DNA from 2 places in the Pseudoalteromonas distincta genome. Region 2 is predicted to be linked to the other one. Evidence: predicted binding sites of a transcription regulator. Region 2 holds the regulator's gene; the other holds the start of a gene.
What was found. The regulator MetJ, encoded in region 2, represses methionine synthesis genes. The targets are predictions, from matches to a motif close to TAGACGTCTAGACGTCTA.
Positions count from the first base shown of each region.

Region 1: the regulator MetJ is predicted to act here: its motif matches at 7,824-7,841, upstream of FFU37_RS02435 (methylenetetrahydrofolate reductase).

Region 1 covers NZ_CP040558.1:537,454-547,901, forward strand. The annotation lists gene gltX (glutamate--tRNA ligase) at 1-1,368, shown strand, start outside; gene FFU37_RS02400 (hypothetical protein) at 1,532-1,831, shown strand; gene FFU37_RS02405 (hypothetical protein) at 1,848-2,240, opposite strand; gene FFU37_RS02410 (CPBP family intramembrane glutamic endopeptidase) at 2,345-3,214, opposite strand; gene FFU37_RS02415 (DUF3581 domain-containing protein) at 3,327-4,028, shown strand; gene FFU37_RS02420 (DEAD/DEAH box helicase) at 4,205-5,452, shown strand; gene FFU37_RS02425 (sensor domain-containing diguanylate cyclase) at 5,512-6,492, shown strand; gene FFU37_RS02430 (hypothetical protein) at 6,509-6,706, shown strand; gene FFU37_RS02435 (methylenetetrahydrofolate reductase) at 6,824-7,780, opposite strand; gene FFU37_RS02440 (M16 family metallopeptidase) at 8,031-10,448, shown strand, end outside.
Region 2 covers NZ_CP040558.1:122,319-132,766, reverse strand. The annotation lists gene FFU37_RS00545 (penicillin-binding protein 1A) at 1-553, shown strand, start outside; gene metL (bifunctional aspartate kinase/homoserine dehydrogenase II) at 618-2,963, opposite strand; gene metB (cystathionine gamma-synthase) at 3,446-4,693, opposite strand; gene metJ (met regulon transcriptional regulator MetJ) at 4,983-5,303, shown strand; gene FFU37_RS00525 (malic enzyme-like NAD(P)-binding protein) at 5,370-6,611, opposite strand; gene rpmE (50S ribosomal protein L31) at 7,138-7,353, opposite strand; gene priA (primosomal protein N') at 7,584-9,770, shown strand; gene FFU37_RS00510 (SPOR domain-containing protein) at 9,791-10,318, shown strand; gene hslV (ATP-dependent protease subunit HslV) at 10,398-10,448, shown strand, end outside.

The sequences.
Region 1 (10,448 bases), 420 kb from region 2:
CGTATAGAAGATACAGACCAAGTACGTAGCACGCCAGAGTCTGAACTTGCGATTATGGATAGCTTACGCTGGTTAGGGCTTGAGTGGGATCATGGTCCTGATGTGGGTGGCGAATTTGGTCCTTACCGTCAATCTGAGCGTAGCGATTTATATAAAAAATACGCGCATCAGTTAGTTGACGATGGTAAAGCGTTTTACTGCTTTGCAACAAGCGAAGAGCTTGATCAAATGCGTGAAGAGCAAATGGCAGAAGGCTTGCGCCCTAAATACGACGGTCGTGGTTTAAACCATACAGAGGAAGAAATTAAAGCAAACTTAGCGGCAGGCAAACCTTACGTTATACGTATGAAAATCCCAAGCGAAGGCACATTTAAGTTTAACGACTACCTACGAGATGAAATTGAGATCCCGTGGGAAAACGTAGACATGCAAGTGCTTTTAAAAGCGGATGGTTTCCCAACGTACTTTTTAGCGAACGTAGTTGATGACCACCATATGCAAATTAGTCATATTTTCCGTGGCGAAGAGTGGATTAACTCAGCACCTAAGTTATTAAAACTTTACGAAGATTTTGGTTGGGAAGCGCCAGTACTTGGTCATTTACCATTACTGCGTAACCCAGATAAATCAAAGCTATCTAAGCGTAAAAACCCAACGTCTATTAACTACTATAAAGAAATGGGTTACCTGCCAGAAGCCGTGCTTAACTACTTAGGTCGTATGGGTTGGTCAATGCCAGATGAGCGTGAAAAGTTCACACTTAATGAGATGATTGAAAACTTTGACATGAAGCGCGTATCGCTTGGTGGCCCAGTATTCGACGTGGATAAATTAAGCTGGTTAAACGGCATGTGGATCCGCGAAAATCTAACCGACGAGCAGTTAATTCAGCGCTTTGTTGATTGGAAGTTTAACGGTGAAATGTTAGCTAAAGTATTACCTGAGGCTAAAACGCGTATTAATACCCTTTCGGATATGGTTGAGCTGGCAGGGCACTTTGTAGGTGGTATTCCAACTTACGATCCTGCGCTATTAACAGCTGGTAAAGCAGACGAAAACGTAATACGCCAAGCACTACAATTTTTTGTATGGCAGCTAGAAGGCTTACGTAGCTTTGATAAGCCCGCTATTTTTGCAATTGCAAAAGAAGTGGCTACATTCCACGAGCTTAAAATCAAAGACTTTTTAGAGCCAATTTTTGTCGCAATTACAGGCAAAACATCAAGTACGTCGGTGCTTGATGCAATGGAAATATTGGGGTCTGACCTATCACGTGCTCGTTTACGTGTAGCACTTGCTCATTTAGGTATTTCTAAAAAGCAGGCTAAAAATATAGAGCGTGCGTACCGCGAATACCCAAGTGCATAATTACTAAACAATGTACTTTTAAAAGCCGAGCTTAGTAAAATAAGTTCGGCTTTTTTGTTTCAGGCTGTTTAGCTATATGACATCGTATTTTGATATTGTTTAGCCTAAGCATTCATAATTTACTAAATGCTACAATGCGGCATATAAACTCATAGGAGACAGTATGATTGCAACCGTTAAAAACAAAGCTATTTTTAGCAGTAATACATTTTCGATAAACCTTGTTACTTACCCAACTAATCACAGCGTAATGAACCATATTGACCCTGTGCAGCAAGGGCGCTATTACAAGCTCAACTTTGTATTAGAAAAACCTAAAGCGGGTGGGGTATTTAAATGCTCAAAATGCATTATAAATTTATTTAATCGCGTGTATTTATTCAGACCCGATAAGTACGAACACAGCGTATCTAAAATCGAGTCTGGAAAGCGCGTACTACTTAGCTTTGCGCTTAATATATAATTTGCACTTTTACTTATTAATAGTCGTAGGCCTGTCCGGTGCATAAAACAGATAGGTCGCAATACGATACAGACGTTTCACTACAAGAATTAATAGTAAAAGCATTTCCGCCTCTGCGCATAGCATCAGCTTTAAGTAAATCAATCGCGTTTGATTTAGAGCGATTGTAACTTACATTATTGCTGCCCATGCCGTCGCCATCACAGCTTTCACCTTCTATTCGGCCTAAAAGTGTTGCGCCACTTTCGTGTGCTTCTTGGTCGCTATAAAATTGCTGTAAATCTCTTTTATTAACGTAGGTGCCAATTTCTTGAGATAAAACACCGTTGTCTATATCTGTATGATAAGTCATGCCTGAACAACCAGTTATTGTGGCCAGCACTGTTATTGCCATTATAAAACGTAGCATATTTATTAGTCCCTTAATTTATTATTTGAAATAGTAAATTACTAACAAAATTAAATGCGGGCAATGTTTACTACTAAGTAAATTGTTAGCATTTGTAAATGTATTTAGATTTTACTGAGCATAGGGTAAGTAAACAAAAAGAAGTGGCAAACATTAACTAACCAATGGCATAAAATAGCCCACGCTAAGCGCTGCGTTTTATAAAAAATATAGCCATATCCTAAGCCTGCAATAAATGAAACCAATACATAGTTAAATCCTCCAGCAATATGCGCCAAAGCAAACACTGCAGCTGTCATTATTGGGGCAAGTAGCGCTAGGCGAGTAGATGTGATTATTTGGCTAAGTTTGGTTTGTAATAAACCTCTAAACAAAGCTTCCTCAGCTACACAGGTAAATAAAAGATTAATAGCAATAAAGGCTAACCAAAAGTTGGGCACTTTTGGGTTAAAGCTTACAAGTCCAAGTGTTAAAGCCGCAGTGAGCGAAGCTAAAACAGTAGCAATAATTATAAAAATAGGTTGTTTAACGTTTAATGGGCCTGCTTTATTAGAGTCTGCTTTTAAAGCTTTTTTATTCGAATAAAAGTAAGCACAAAGGAATAACCCAGCCATAGCTTTATCAAAATTAGCATAAAGGGTAAAAGCAATCGCATCGCTTGTAATACGCTCATCTATAACAATAGGGAGGTTATTAAAACCAGGCACCCAATGAAGTGCTAATGCCAGTGAGGAAATTATAAAAACAGTACTTAAAATAGCGCGTATTATTGCCCACTTTGCATTTAGCACACAGTAGTATAAAACAACGTAAAGCCCAGTGCTGAGCAGAGCATACAAATTTACATAACCTTGAAAATACCCACTTACTACACTTAAAGCCATTAAGTAGTGCCAAAGGGGTTGCCGCATTATTGATATTTTGCAGTACGGAAAAACACATATAATTGATAGTGCTAATAAATAAAAGGTCATTGTTTTTTATTACTCTGTTTTATTTAGCCATTAATCTAACAGATTCGACCTCTCAATATTTTTTTTCTGGTAATATAGATAGGTTATAAGCAGTTTAAGCAGTGAACAAACTATGTTAAGTCCTTTTTTTCAGCAGCATGCTGATTATGTTTCTATCTCTCGTGAGCAGGGTTGTCGCTTCGCTAAATGCGTTGCTGACGATTACAATCCACTTCATGACAAAGATGCCAAAAAGTTTTGCGCGCCAGGAGACTTACTTTTTTCATTGGTACTAGACCGCTACGGTATTAGTGAACAAATGGAATTTACTTTTGCCGGTATGGTTGATGAAAACACCAAACTACATTTCCCTGAGGGAGCAGATGAGTTTGATGTTACCAATGGCGAAAAAGTAATTTTAAAGGTAAAGCGCAGCGGTAAAACCAGCCAATGCCCAGCACTAACTAATAGTCTAATAAAAAATTATGTTGAGTTTTCTGGTACAACTTTTCCGCATGTAATTATTCCATTAATGGGCAAGCAAGAGGTAATGATAAACCCTGCGCGCCCAATGGTAATTTACGAATCAATGCTTATCAATCTTGATAACCTTGATATTACAGCGCCGACACTTGAATTTGCAGAGCCAAGCTTTGAGTACACTGGTAAGCGCGGAAAAATTACACTACGTTTTAACCTGTTAGAAAACGGCGTTAAAGTGGGTAGTGGTGAAAAGCACATGGTGGTTTCGGGTATTCGCGAATACTGCCAAGCAACAGTTGACGATTTAATAGCGTTTTACAACGAACGTAAAGCGACACTAAAGCCAGCTTAAAGCTACAGCAAATTAAAAAAGGCGCTAAATACAACAGTTATTTAGCGCCTTTTTTATTGTTTTAGCGCTAAAGCGAAAGAGAGCAATCACGATTAAATACTTTTCTGGACTGGTTAATTTACGCAGTACAGTAATATGCGTACAATAGCGCTCTTTGTTATTTTAAAGCTAAGCCTATGTCTGCCACTACGTTCTCATCACTTAATCTCGACCCGTTATTATTAACAGCGATTGAGCAAAATAATTACACTCAGCCTACCGCAATTCAGATTAAAACTATTCCGCCTATTTTAGCCGGAAGTGATGTAATGGGCAGCGCGCAAACAGGTACGGGTAAAACCGCCGCCTTTGTTTTACCTATATTACATAAGCTTTTGAATACCCCTAAAAAAGATGAGCAAGGCCTTGCCCGCGTTGTAATTTTAACGCCAACACGAGAGCTTGCTCAGCAAGTATTTGCCAGCTTTGAAAAGTACGCACAAGGCACTAACATCAATGGTGCTTTAGCCTATGGTGGTGCAAGTATTGGCCCTCAAATAAAAGCACTTAAAACAGCACAAGTTATAGTGGCCACACCAGGGCGTTTGCTTGATCATATAGTTAAAGGCAGTGTGGTACTTTCAAGCGTAGACTCTTTAGTGTTTGACGAAGCCGACCGCATGCTTGATATGGGCTTTATTGATGAAATTAGACGTATATTGCGACATATACCGGGCGATCGCCAAACTTTACTCTTTTCAGCTACGTTTGATGACAGCGTGTTTGAACTCAGTAAAAAACTACTTAAAAACCCAGAGCTAATTGAAGTTGATAAACGTAACTCAGCTGCGGTTGAAGTAGAGCAAGTTATTTACGCTGTAGATGAAGACCGTAAGCGCGAACTTGTATCGCATATGATTGGCATGAAAAACTGGCGCCAAGTGCTTATTTTTACGCGCACAAAACAAATGGCCGATCAGCTCGCTAAAGAAATGTGTAAAGACGGTTTAAAAACCGAATCAATCCATGGCGATAAATCGCAAGGCGCACGTGACCGTGCACTGCAAAACTTTAAAGAAGGTATTACACGCGTACTTGTTGCAACCGATGTCGCTGCGCGTGGTTTAGATATTTCTACACTTAGATACGTAATTAATTTTGAACTGCCGTACATTGCCGAGGATTATGTGCACCGTATTGGCCGTACAGGTCGCGCTGGTGAACAAGGGCTTGCTATGTCATTGGTAAGTCTTGATGAGCAATGGCTGCTAGAAGAAATTGAAGTATTACTCGATACGCGTTTAACGCCGCAGTGGTTAGAAGGTTACGAGCCTGACTTAAATAAAAAGCCCAAAGATAATCGTAAAAATACGAATAAATCGCGAAAAGATCGCGATAAAAAACGCATTACAGGTAAAAGAGAGCCAAGTAGACGTCGTAAATAATAGCTTTTACTTTACTTTTTTGCCTATACTGGAGCTATTAAATAGCCGAGGTAAAGTTAATGTTTGAAACTGATAAATGGGCATTCTCTGGTGTTGATGGCCAAATATCTTTGCATAAATGGCAAAAAACAATGGACCTTATCACGGGGCTTTTTTCAGCCCCGTCTGGTTATATAGTTCAGGCAACAAGCAAAGGCTATCGCGTTGTTATTAGAAATAACGAAGGTGGCTCAAGCTTTGAAACCAACCCGATACTTCCCCCTCAAACACCTCTTTTTTGTCGGCACGTCGCTGAAACTAATAATATTTTATATGTTAATGATGCAAGCAATAACGATGCATGGAACACCCTACCAGAAGTAGTTGAGGATGGCGTTGAATCCTACCTAGGCTTACCTATTCATTGGCCAGAAGGTGAAGTATTTGGCACGCTATGCTTAAAAGACACTAAAATAACTAGCTATACCGATGAATACTTTGAGCTCATAGAGCAACTACGCGATTTAATTGAAGACGACCTAGCGCTTGTTTACAGCTATGAACAAATGCGCGAAATAGCCATGTTAGACTCATTAACAGATATTTATAATCGCCGAGCACTTAACTTACTAGCTCAGCAAAAGCTTAATTTAGCACTGCGTTTGGGATTCGACGTATGTTGCTTGTTTATAGATATAAACGACTTTAAAAAATTAAACGACACCTTTGGTCATGAAGTAGGTGACAAAGCCTTAATTATTTTGGCTGATACGCTAAAAAACCATTTAAGAGATGCCGACATAGTAGGGCGTTTAGGTGGTGATGAGTTTGTTGCAGTAATGCAATTAAGTGATAAAAGCAAAATTAACTACATTATGGATAAAATTTCGACTGAGTATACAAATGCTTTACTAAAAGAAGGTGTTTGCGATTTATCGCTCAGCATTGGTTATAGTTTTACTAATAAACAAAAGCAGCCCTTTGAAGCGCTATTGAATGATGCCGACCACGCAATGTATAAAAATAAACAAGCGTATAGGCTCGCTAAAAAAGCACAATAATAAAAGGAAGTTCGTCATGACTCATGCCACAAAAACTTGGCTGGTTTTTTCTGCGATAGGTTTTATTTTTTCATTAGCAATAATAAGCTTATTTGAAGCGCTTCCTAGCATTAGATTTATATCTGATGAGGGAATTATTTTTGGTGTTATGTGCTCCTCTATGGGGTTTGCCTTAAAAAGGCTTGAGAGTAATAACCAAAAAGAGCTTCAATGAATAGCTTAAGCTGCAAATTTTTACTTGTACTTATTAATTTATTTTTCAAAGTACGGACATAAAAAAGCAAGCCATGAGGCTTGCCAAGAAGGGTGTTAATTAGCTCTTACCTAGCCTTTAAGCTATTAGCTTTTCCGCAAGGTTTAATTCCATAATGGCCTTTAATAAACGGTATAGGTTAATTGACGCATCAATTTCTTCTTTACGGTTTGTTAAGCTTTCAATATTTAAGCCCAGTGGCACGTCTAGGTGCGCACAGCTTTTAAGTATTAGGTCGAGGTTTTCGCGGCAAATACGGACCGATTCGCTTAATGTATTGTCTGCATCAAGCATGCGCCATTTAGTTGCCTCTGGCACTGAGATACCCAACCATTGCATAAACTCTAAGGTTTTTTCGCCGCCGCATGGGGTAAACGTTAATATAATACGTTGAGGTGTAATCCCTTTTGCTTTACATGTACGTGCGTAGCTAGTAATTAACTCTATAGTAGCTTGTGCGTCGTAAACAGCTTGCGATATAAAAAACTGACAACCTTGTGCTGTTTTTTCTATTAATCGTTCGTGCTCATTTCGTTTACTTGAATGGCGCTCGGCAATCGTAACGCCACCTAAAAAGAAATCATCTGATTGCTCAGCCAATGCTTTATACGCATCTGGCAGGCTTAGCTTTATATCGCCTATCGATGATGGGCTACCTACTAAAACAACATTTTGTAAATCGTAGTCGTTTTTAGTTTCACTTAGCCAATCTTTAAATTCGCCTACGCCACGCTGCGCCACACTTTTATAAGTAATCACATCTTGTGCAGATAAATTACGAAGTAAATGGCTGTATTCACGCGGATCAACGGTTTGTTTAAACGCAAATGGACGGTCTTGATTAGTTCGGCTGCTTTCGTCTTGAATGTCGTAAATTATCACGCCGTCGTATTCAATTTCGTGTAAGCGACCTAATAGCTTTTCTGCAATGGTTTTTAATTGCGCTTTATCGGTGCCAATTTTAGGCGGGGTAGTACCAATAAGATAAACACCTTGATTGGTGTCCACTATCTTCTCTTTTAGTGATAAAGCCATAATCCTCATTCCAGCTAAGTTTGTTTTGATGGATTTAATATAGCAGCCATTTAGACGTCTAGATAGATTTATTTAATGAAAGTTTTTCAATTAACATGATGTTTATTCATAGTGCTTGTTCCCATTATTTATAATTGACACAGTTGTTTACATAATAAATTCCCTTGGGGCTCTTATATTTATTGGCTTTGGGGCATAATTAAAGAGTTAAATCTGACAACAAATTTGCTCAATTTAAAAAGGGACAACAATGAAATTTAAATTATTAGCAACCAGCTTAGCGGTATCGCTGGCGTTAACAGGTTGCGCCATGCAACAAAACCAAAGCACGCAAACAACAGCACAACAAGAACAAGTAAATAAAGCTGATGACCGTGTTTTTTCACAAGATTACTTAATTGAAGAGCTAGAAAACGGCTTACGTGTCATGGTTGTTAAAACCGATTACCCTGATGTCGTATCGCTGCAAATTCCGGTATCGGTTGGATCGCGTAACGAAGTTGAAGAGGGTAAAACAGGCTTTGCTCACTTTTTTGAACACATGATGTTTAAAGGCTCACAAAAATACCCTGAAGATGTGTACTCAGACATATTAAAAAATTCAGGTGTTGATAACCGCGCTTATACAACAAACGATTACACAAATTACCATTTAAACTTTTCAAAGCAGCATCTTGATAAAGTACTTGAGCTTGAAGCTGATATTTTTCAAAACTTAACTTACACCGAAGAGCAATTTAGAACCGAAGCACAAACGGTAAAAGGTGAGTACTTAAAAAACAACGCGAGTCCAATTCGTAAATTATTAAGCGCTGTACGCGAAGAAGCGTTTGATAAGCACACGTATAAACACACCACTATGGGCTTTTTTAAAGACATAGAAGCCATGCCAGATCAAATGGCGTACGGGAAAGAGTTTTTTGCTAAATTTTATAAACCTGAGTATGTGTCACTTGTTATTGTGGGCGATGTAGACCCACAAGCAACAATGGCAATGGTTAAAAAGCATTGGGGCAGCTGGAAAAAGGGTAACTATGTTGCTGACATTAAAGCAGAACCTGTTCAACAAGCACCAAAATATTTGCACCAGCAAGATGAAGCGCTACCAGGGCATTGGTTACTTGTATCTTACAAAGGCGCTGCGTGGGAGCCTGCTAAAAAAGACAGAGCGGCACTAGATTTAATCTCACAGCTTTATTTTTCAAGTAATTCAGATTTATATCAAGAGCTAGTGGTCGACAAACAAATTGCCAGCCAAATGTTTACCTATAACCCAGAGACTAAAGATCCGGGTTTATTACACGTATTTGTTAAAGTAGAAAACGCAGACGATTTAGCCACTGCGCGCGATGCCATTAATCGAACTTATGCAAAAGCACGCACTGAGCTTGTTGATGAGCAAAAGCTCAGTGATTTAAAATCGAATCTTAAATACAGCTTTATTAATGGCTTAGATTCGTCGCAAGCGATTGCATCAACCCTTGCCAGCTACATGCATTTTGAGCGCGATCCTGAGGTTATAAACCAGCTGTATAAATCGGCAGATAACATCACCAGCGCAGATATCAAAGCCGTTGCTAATAAATACTTTACTGATAACGCACGTACCACATTAACAATGTCGGCACTTGATAAAGCCCCAGGTTTTGAGCAAGAAGTTAATTTAAATGCGCTTACTGCAAAGCTTGAACAAGCACCTGCGAAGCCTGCATTTAAAGTACTTGATAAAACCAATAGCTCGCCATTAATCGATGTTAACTTTTTATTCAATACCGGCGCGGCTGCCGACCCACAAGGTAAAAAAGGTGTTGCTGCACTCACTGCGGCTATGCTTGCACAAGGTGGCTCAGAGGCGACAAGCTATAAAGATATTCAAAAAGCACTTTATCCGCTTGCGGGTAGCTTTGGCTATCAAATAGATAAAGAAATGCTGTCGTTCCAAGGGCGCATTCATAAAGACAATGCAGCGCAGTGGTATTCACTTGTGAGCGATCAATTATTAAACCCAGGCTTTAGAGACGATGACTTTAAACGCCTTAAAAAAGAAATGATCGATGGTATTAAATCAGGCTTAAAAGCATCTAACGATGAAGAGCTAGGTAAAGAAGTGCTATACAGTGCACTTTACAAAAATCACCCTTACGAAAGTTACAACTACGGTGATATTTCGGATTTAGAAGCGTTGACACTAGATGATGTTAAAGCGTTTTATAACAGCGAGCTTACGCAATCTAAACTCACGGTTGGCTTAATTGGGGCTGTGCCTGCAAACCTTAGAGCTAAAATGATGAGCGATTTTGCAACGCTACCAAAGGGTGAGCAAAGCCGTTTAAGTATTCCTGATGCGCCAGCGCTTAAAGGTCATCATGCAACTATTGTAGAAAAGTCAGCGCAATCGACGGCGGTATCGTTTGGTTTCCCTATTGATACAATTAGAAGTAGCGAAGACTGGACAGCCCTTTGGCTTGTGCGTTCGTACTTTGGTGAGCACCGTAGTTCTAACAGCTTTTTATATGAGCGCATTCGTGAAACTCGCGGCATGAACTATGGCGATTACGCATACATTGAATACTTTCCACGTGGTATGTTTCAAACCAAGCCAGATGCAAACCTAGGGCGCTCAGAGCAAATATTTCAAGTGTGGTTACGCCCACTTCGCTCTAATAAC
Region 2 (10,448 bases):
TAAGCAGAATGCATTTTTAATTGCTGATGCAATGCACAGTGGTATTTGGGGCGGCGGTAGTTGGGCCCATAAAACGGGTTGGAGTGGTACAGGTTGGCGCGCACAAGCTTTAGAACGTCGTGATCTTTCGGGTAAAACAGGCACAACTAACGATTCTGTAGACACCTGGTTTAGTGGTTTTAACAGTAAAGTAATGACTTCAGTGTGGGTGGGCTTTGATAACCCAGGTAACGCTCTTGGCCGTTCTACGTATAATAACAACTTAGATAGCAGCCAAATATCTGGTGCTGAATCGGGGGCTAAAACAGCGCAGCCTGCATGGATTGAATTTATGAAAGCCGCACTTGAGGGAACACCTGAAGCGCCAATTGAGCCACCTGAGGGGCTTGTTTCGATTCGTATTGATTTAGCCACTGGTTTGCTAAGCCACAAAAATGACTACACCAGCCGCTTTGAATACTTCGAAAAAGGCACTGCACCGACAAAGTATGTGCTATCTCAGCCTAGCGATATATTTGAAGAAGACACAAAAACCGAAGAAGAGCTATTTTAATAATATCTCTGTAATACAAAAAACGGCAGCTTATTTAAGCTGCCGTTTTAATTTAAATAATCGCTTATTTTAAGTTTTGAACAAGCCAATATAAGTCAGAGTGTACACCCGCAGCGGTTACTTCTTTCCCAGCCCCAGGCCCCTGAATCACAAGCGCGTTATCACTATACCATTTGCTATTAATTACAAAAATATTATCGCCAGGTGTAAGGTTTGCTAACGCATCTCCATTGGGCACATACGTAATTCCTACTTTAGCGATAACTTCAGTTTTTGTTATATCTAATAGGCCTGTGTATCTCAGTACTGAGTTATTAGCTTTTGCTGTATCAGCATGCTCTTCAATGAATGCATCTAGCTGGGCTTTATTGTTTAGAAAGTATTCCCAGCTTCCTAGCGCAAGCTCGCCGGGCATTAATGCCGATAAGCTAATATCATCAAGCTCAAGCTCTATACCTAACTCTCGGGCTAAAATAAGTAACTTACGCTGCATATCTCGTCCAGATAAATCCTCGCGAGGGTCAGGCTCTGTGAACCCCATTTTCTGTGCTTCTAATACCAACTCAGAAAAAGCAGTCGTACCATCATACTTACTACATAACCACGAAAGCGTACCCGAGAATACGCCTTCAATACGCGTAATTTTATCACCACTATTTTGCAAATCAGCCAAAGCAAAATTGATAGGTAAGCCTGCGCCTACACTTGTATTATATCGCCAATGTAAATTACGTTCGCCAAGGTTACTACGAAGTGCTTTATACCAAGAAGTCGGTGCTGTACCTGCATATTTGTTAGCACTAATTAAATGACAATCTCTGTCTACAAAATCTGTATATAAAAAGCTAAACTGCTCACTTGCGGTAATATCAATTAACACTTTATGTTCGTAGTCAAGCTCGCTTATCGCATTAAGTAAATCCGCAGCTTCATAGCTATTCGCCTCATGCTGCCACTGCGTTTTCCATTGCGGTATATTTATGCCACTTGCATTAAATAACATATGTTTAGAGCGAACCAGCGCTACCAATTTAATACTAAAGTCGTCTGATAAACGCTCAAATTGTGCCGATAACTGCTCAATAAAAGCATCGCCTACATTGCCAAGGCCCGCAACTATAACGGCTATTTCTTGGCCTTTATTGATTAGCTTATCGTGTAAGGCGCTTTGTATATCGCTATCTATAAATTGGTCTGTTAGTAATAAAACATAACCATTATCTTGATGCACAAAACGCGGCTTTATAGTCTGCTCAGCTAATAGTTCTAAAGCTTGCAGTTTAAGTACGCTAACGTCTTGCTCAGGGGCAACAATTGCACAGCCATTTAAATTTGACTCACTAATATTAGCTCTACCAGCAAAGTAATTAATAACTTGATATGTTTGGGCAGCCGGTACTACTAAATACACTTCACCATTATGGTTAAAATGATGAAGGCTATGCTGAATAAGCTGACTAACGCTTGCGACCTCACCTTCACTTAATCCTTCAACCATTAACAGATCAACATTTTGCAGCGTGGTTATAAAGCGCTTTTTCTTTACTGAACCTTCTTTTACTATATCTGTTGGGCTTGCTTGCACATCAAAACTACTACGAACAGCTAGCTTAATATCGCTGTTTTTAAGTGGCGATAGTGTTTTTGCATGTAATACAGGGTTACCCAAACGAGCTAATAAATTAGCTTGCCCGCGACAAATTTTGCCGTATTTAATCGCTTTTTTTACCTTGCGAGGATCAGTGCTAAACACTCCCTGTGTATCGGTCCAAATACATACTTGCTTAGCATTACAGTAATTAGCAAGTAGTGTTGCACTATAATCGCTACCGTTGCGTCCAAGTGTTACGGTCTCACCTTTCGTATCAGCGGCAATAAACCCAGTAACAACATTTATCTTATTAGGCAAAATTGACTGTCGACATTGCTGCGCATTTTGCGCATGCATTAATTCACCATCGTTTAAGGTAAAAAGACTACGGGCATCTTGAGCACACGCCTCAATATTTAACTGCTGTAAATAAGTAGCGAGTAAACGTGCTGACCACAGTTCCCCATGCGCAAGTAACGCAGCCTCTTTTAGCTGCTCAGCTTGAGCAAGTTCTGCAATATTACTAAGCTCGGTATTTAGTGTTTTAAGTGCGCTGCGCTTTAAATCAGCTTGTAACAACTGCTCAATTAAATCGCTTTGATGGTTATTTAACTGCAGTAAAATATCAGCGACAGCTTGCGTGTCTTGCAGCTGATAACTTTGCCACAACGACACAAGTGTATCTGTAGTTTTACCTGCAGCAGACACTACAACACAGTCGCCCGGCTGAGTATGCCCTATAATTATTTTAGCTACGCTTTGATAGCGCTCACTAGAGCTTAAGCTTGAACCACCAAATTTATGTACACAATTGACCATATTTATACCAATTCGCTTAATTAAGTTGTCTATTTTGAGGTAAGAAAACCGTATCGATAACAAGGCAAAAATTTCGTTATTTAGTTGTTCTATATTAGGAATTTTTAACGATGTTATCGTGCGGTTTAATCCCTCAAATTGATTAGGGCGTGTTGATCTTTGTGGATTGAAATTTGTTCAATCCAAGGAAGATTAAATCGCGGCGCGAGGTTTGTAACCTAGTGGGCTAAGTAAAAACCGAGCAAAGCTTCCGCGTCCTGCTCACGCCCCTTACCTACATCCATGTAGGCAACAAAGAGTTAATCGTCCCTAGAAAGAACCCAAAGGGCAGCGCATGTTTGGTATTTATGCTGCGTTATCGCCTATTCATGGGGAATAACCACACTACATAGGCTCCGCCTTGCCTAAAAACCAAACATACTGCTGCAAATTCACCCACCAAAGATCAACACGCCCTAGGTATTATTGCGGATTGGTATTACTTACCAAAGCGCTGGACGGGCTGCACTTAATTTAACGTTTCCACCAGAAGTGCCAGCACCTTTGCCTACACGGCCAACATTTTTATTTTGCCCTGGTTTTACAAGTTCAAATACTCGTTCAAAGTCAGCTATTAAATCGTGTATATCTTCAATCCCAACCGAAATACGAATAAGCGTATCGCCCACACCCGCTTCTAAACGTGCCTTTGCCTCCATGCCTGCGTGCGTCATAGTTGCGGGGTGACAAATTAAACTCTCTACGCCACCTAGTGACTCAGCTAAACTAAACGTTTTAAGACTAGTTAAAAATGCTGCAGCGTCGTTTATATCGCCTTTAATATCAAAACTAACCATGCCACCAAAGCCAAGTTGTTGTGCTTTAGCAAGTTCATGTTGAGGATGCGACTCAAGTCCAGGATAGTAAACTTGGCTTACAAAATTGGAGCTTTCAAGGTACTTAGCTATTGCTAGCGCATTTTCTTGGTGCTGCCTTAAGCGCACATTTAAAGTACGTAGACCACGAAGCGTTAAATAACTATCAAAAGGGGCGCCCGTAATACCAATATTATTTGCCCACCAAGCAAGCTCATCACCAAGCTCTTGTGTTGCAGCAATAACAGCGCCGCCCACTACATCTGAGTGCCCGTTAATATATTTAGTAGTTGAATGCACCACAATATCTACACCAAACTTAATAGGGTTTTGTAAGGCAGGAGACAAAAACGTGTTATCTGCGGCAACCAATGCACCGCATTGCTTAGCAACATCAGTAACCGCTTTAATATCGGTTAAACGAAGTACTGGGTTACTTGGAGTCTCTATCCAAATAAGCTTAGGTTTAATTGCTAAAATTTGTTGAAGGCTTTCTTCTTTTGTTAAATCTAATACTTCAAGCTTCAATAGTCCGCGTTTTTGTAATGATGTAAATAAACGATAGCTACCACCATAACAATCATGTGGAATTACTAACGTGTCGTCACTGTTAAGTAGCTGAGTAGCTAAATGCACGGCAGCCATACCAGTGGCCGTAATTATGCCACGAGCGCCGCCTTCAAGCTTAGCAAGCGTCTCTGCTAAAATATCACGATTAGGGTTACCACTGCGCCCATAATCATACTCACGCTTGGTATCAAAGTCGGCAAACGAATAAGTCGTTGATAAATAAATTGGCGGCACCACTGCACCATGATGTTTATCAGCATCAACGCCGTTACGTACAGCAATGGTCGCTTTGTTTTTTTCGCTCATATTCGTCACCTGATTAATTTGGATGTTTAGACGTCTAAAAGAGTAAGTTATCCGTTTTAATAAGTCAAAGCATTTTAAAGCTCTAGATGGCTAAAGTTAGGAGAGGCGTTTGCTAGTATCACATTTTAGCTCACAAAAATGAGCTTATTTTTACATCCCAAATAGGCTTATTAAGATAGATCGGTATCTATTATTTGACTATCTTTTTTAAATCGATAGAATTTCACGCATATTTACACGCTTTTTATACCGTGTGAGAAATTAATAATCTGAGGCAACGATACATCTTATGGCTAAATGGAATGGTGAGTATATTCACCCATACGCAGAACACGGGAAAAAATCAGAGCAAGTTAAAAAGATCACCGTTTCGATCCCGCTAAATGTATTAAAAGTTTTAACGGATGAGCGTACGCGTCGTCAAATCAACAACCTTCGCCATGCAACAAATAGTGAATTGCTATGTGAGGCGTTTTTGCATGCCTTTACTGGTCAACCTTTACCAAATGACGATGACTTACGTAAAGACAACGCAGAAAAAGTACCAGAAGAAGTCAAAAAGATAATGCAAGAAATGGGTTTAGAAGTGCCTATTTTAAACGAAGAATAAATCGTTACCTTTTTAATCAAAAAACCTCAGCATTGCTGAGGTTTTTTTGTTTAAGCGTTATATATATTACGCCATATAATTTTCAGGTAAGTCAATTTGCGCAACACCCGACTCTACCGCAGCAAGTGCTACAGCTTTAGCTATACGCGGTAGTAAACGCGGATCCATTGGTTTTGGAATAATGTACTGCGCACCAAACTCTAGCTTATCTACGCCTGCGGCTTTTAAAACTTCTGCAGGTACAGGCTCTTTGGCAATACTACGAATAGCCTCAACTGCAGCAATTTTCATTTCATCGTTAATCGCGCTTGCACGTACATCAAGTGCACCACGGAAAATAAACGGGAAACATAAAACATTGTTAACCTGGTTAGGGTAATCAGAGCGCCCTGTTGCCATAATTAAATCGTTGCGTGCGCCGTGAGCAAGTGCAGGATCGATCTCTGGATCTGGGTTTGAACATGCAAACACGACCGGTTTTTCTGCCATTAGTTTTAAATCTTCGGCAGCTAACAAGTTAGGACCCGAAACACCAACAAACACATCAGCATCTGCAATTACATCTTGCAATGTGCGTTTATCGGTATTGTTAGCAAAAAGCTGTTTATATTCATTTAAATCATCGCGACGAGTATGAATAACACCTTTGCGGTCAAGCATATAAATGTGTTCACGCAGTGCACCACACTTAATTAACAGTTCCATACACGCAACTGCAGCAGCGCCTGCACCTAAACATACAATTATTGCATCTTCAATTGATTTACCTTGTACTTCTAGCGCATTTAACATGCCGGCAGCCGTAACAATGGCGGTGCCGTGTTGGTCGTCATGAAAAACAGGAATGCTACAACGCTCTATTAATGCTTTTTCAATTTCAAAACACTCTGGTGCTTTAATATCTTCAAGGTTAATACCACCGAATGTGTCAGCAATATTGGCCACCGTGTTAATAAAGTCTTCTGTTGTTTTGTGCTTTACTTCAATATCAATAGAATCAAGCCCTGCAAAACGTTTAAACAATAACGCCTTGCCTTCCATTACGGGTTTAGACGCTAAAGGACCTAAATTACCCAAGCCGAGAATTGCAGTACCATTAGTGATAACCGCAACCATGTTACCTTTACCGGTATATTTATATGCATTTGCAGGATCTGCGGCAATTTCACGTACAGGCTCAGCGACACCTGGGCTATAAGCTAGGGCTAAGTCTTGAACTGTTTCAGCTGGTTTTGTTAGCTCAATGCTAATTTTACCAGGTACGGGATGTGAGTGATAATGTAGTGCTTGTTCACGAAAGTCAGACATAACGCGATGGTATCCTGCAATTTAAGTTAAAGTGAGAGGTGGAGTCTTGGGGTACGATACCCTTATTATTTTTAAATTCCAAGCAATATCAGGTCTATCCTGTTATATGCTATATCCTTTAATTTTAAGAGGTTTTTCAGTAACTTTGCAGGATTATATAAACATTTGATAAATAAAAATTCACCAAAAAAGTAAGTTTTGAGGTGCGTTTATGTCTACTACAATATTAAAAAAATGTATGTTTAATGCATCATCATAAACTTAAAATAACAGCCTACTACACTACTTTAAAAACAGATAAGCCCACGTTAGCTACTTTTATCAACCTAGTTAAAATTTGTACTATTTAAAATATAGAGAATATCTATCAATTTGTCTGTAAAGGTTTATGCATACTCAGAATAAGAATAGGAAATAGTTATGCAAGGTGTGATGTAGCTCGAGCAAGCTAAATATGATAAGAAGTGGTAAATTTTAGACACAAAAAAAGCACCCTAAGGTGCTTTTTTTAACTAAACAGCAATAATTACTTCTTGCTGCTAAGTGCACCGAAGCGCTTGTTGAAGCGATCAACACGGCCGCCAGTGTCTAAAATCTTTTGCTTACCAGTGTAAAACGGGTGACACGCAGAACATACGTCTAAGTGAATGTCTTTACAAAGAGTTGAGCTAGTTTCGAATTTGTTTCCGCATGAACATGTTGCAGAAATTACTTCGTACTTAGGGTGAATACCTTCTTTCATAGGAACCTCTAGTTAAGGCCGCATCGCTCTCCAAACCCGAAGTCTGGCACCATACGTCGTTAAAACAAATTTGTTGGTGGCGGATTTTATCCAACAACCTTCCCCTGCACAAGTATTTATTTATCTTTTCGCTAAAAAAGTGAACAATCTCTTTCTCAAGTACTATTGCTAGTAGGTTTTTAGCGGTATTTTTAGTACATTACAGCATTAATTTTACGGGTTGAGTTGTTATGAGTTTTGTTGAAGTTGCTATTAAAGTCCCGCTTCCACGCACCTTTGATTATAAAATAGAAGAGCAGCTCAGTGGCTTATCAACCCCAATACTACCGGGCATGCGGGTTTTAGTACCTTTTGGTAATCAAAAAAAAGTAGCTGTTGTTCTGGGCATTAAAAACAGTACCGACGTCCCTTTAAATAAAATTAAGAATATTATAGAGGTAATAGACGATACCCCTATTTTAAGTGCCCAACATTTAGAACTCCTTAGCTTTACTGCCCGCTATTATTGCTATCCCTTAGGCGAAACTATTCACATAGCGCTACCGAGTGCACTTCGCCAAGGTGAATCGCCAGATAAAACCAGTATTAACATGGTTGCTCTGACAGAAAAAGGCGCAAAAGTACCGTCATTAAAAGCCAAAACACAACTCAATTTATTAAAGCAGTTATCGCAATCGGGGAAATCATCGTTAACCGAATTAAAAGCTCTTGGCTTTAGCAAAAAAACAATAGATAGCCTAATAGATAAAGAACTCATTACGCAAACTATTGAACATGATAACCAATGGCAAAGCGTTGCACCAACTGTCGGAAGTAAACCTGTACTTAATAAAGAACAAGCGGTTGCTTGTACAGCAATAAATCAAAGTAGTGGATTTAGCAGCTTTTTATTAGAAGGCGTAACGGGCAGTGGTAAAACAGAAGTGTATTTACAGTGCCTAGAAGAAGTACTCAAACGTGGCGAGCAAGCATTAGTATTAGTGCCAGAAATAGGCTTAACACCACAAACTGTAAACCGTTTTCGTCGCCGCTTTCCTGATACACCCATTATGCTTTGGCATTCAGCCCTTACCGACAACGAGCGATTACAAACATGGCGTTTTTGCGAAAAAGGCAGTTGTGCAATAGTTATAGGCACACGTTCGAGTATTTTTCTGCCATTTTTAAAACTCGGTATGATAGTTGTCGATGAAGAGCACGATTCATCATTTAAGCAACAAGATACCCTTCGTTACCATGCTCGTGATTTAGCTGCATACAGAGCTTTTCAGCATAAAATACCGCTTATATTAGGCAGTGCTACACCCGCACTTGAAACACTTCACAAAGCAATTAATAACAAATATCAGCTACTAAGTTTAACCGAGCGCGCGCAAACTGCGACAGATAACCAATTTAAGTTACTCGATATGAAAGGTCAGCCCGACCAAGCAGGTATTGCACATGCAAGCCTTGCAACTATGCGCCAACACTTAAATCGCGGTAAACAGGTTATGGTTTTTTTAAATCGTCGAGGTTTTTCACCCACTCTTATTTGCCATGAATGTGGCTGGCTAAGTGAATGTAAACGCTGCAGTACCAGCGCCACATTTCATAAAGCGATTGGCCAAATGATTTGTCATCACTGTGGCGACCAGTACCCTGTTCCTCACCAATGTCCTGATTGTGGAAGTACGCAAATATTTCCAAATGGCAAAGGTACAGAGCAAATTGAAGAGTTTTTATCGACCGAGTTTCCAGATACACCCGTTACTCGCATAGACCGCGATTCAACTCGCCGTAAAGGCAGCCTTGAAAAAGCACTAGATGAAATAAACCTAGGCGGTGCACGCATTTTAGTTGGCACACAAATGCTTGCCAAAGGCCATCACTTTGCAGATGTAAGCCTTGTTATAATTTTAGACGTAGATAGCGGTTTATACTCATGCGACTTTAGGGCGACAGAGCATTTAGCACAGTTAGTTACTCAGGTCGCGGGGCGAGCTGGGCGTTCAGGGGAACCTGGCCAAGTATTATTACAAACACACTTTCCAGAACACCCACTTTTACAAGACTTAGTTAATAATGGTTACCAAGACTTTGCTCGCTTTGCACTGAGTGAACGCGATGATGCAGACTTACCACCCATTACAAATATGGCTATTGTCCGTGCACAAGGACACAGCATTAAGCTAGTCGTCGATTTTTTGACGGATTTGGTTCCTGTGAATGGGGTATCTGGTATACAATTGCTCGGTCCGATCCCTGCTCCACTTGAAAAAGTCGCAGGTATGTATCGTTTTCAATTACATATTCAAGCGCAAGATCGCCGCATATTACATCAGTACCTTGCGCAAATGGTTGATTATTTAAGTTCAAGTAAACTTGCACAAAAAGTACGCTGGAGCTTAGACGTAGACCCTATAGACATGATTTAGGTTAAGGCCAAAATAACACCATGGCACAGCACGATTATATTAACAAAAAGCCTGCAGGCAGAAACAGTAAAAAAAACGCACCCGCTAAAAAACCATTTCCTATTCTTTTAGCTGTCATAGCCATCTTACTCGTCGGTGGTTTTGCTTATACATTATGGTTTATTAAAAGTAATGCAGATCCAAAACTTGTCGAAAAACAAGCAAACCCCACTGCGCCCGCAAAAGTAGAAGTGGTTATTCCACGCACACCAGAGTTTATTAAAGAAATTAGAAACCACGAGATTCAAGTTGAAGTGAAGGAACTTGAGCAAAAAGGCCCTTACGTTATGCAGTGTGGTTCGTTTAAAACCCACGCACAAGCGGAATCGCTAAAAGCTAAAATAGCATTTGCAGGCCTCATTTCTGAAATAAAACAGGCAGAAGGCAGCAATGGTACTTGGTATAAAGTGCGCTTAGGCCCTTATAAAACCAAACGCCAAGCCGAAAGTGATAAAAACAAACTTAAACGTGTAAAAATAGTCGGCTGCGGAATTTGGGGCTGGACTTGAAAATAAACCATTCACCCATATAACCTCTTCATAATCGTTTTTTACGAGTTGCCTCTGCAGCTCGATGATGAGGAATAACATGACTACTATCGTAAGTGTACGCCGTGGCGACAAGGTTGTAATTGGCGGC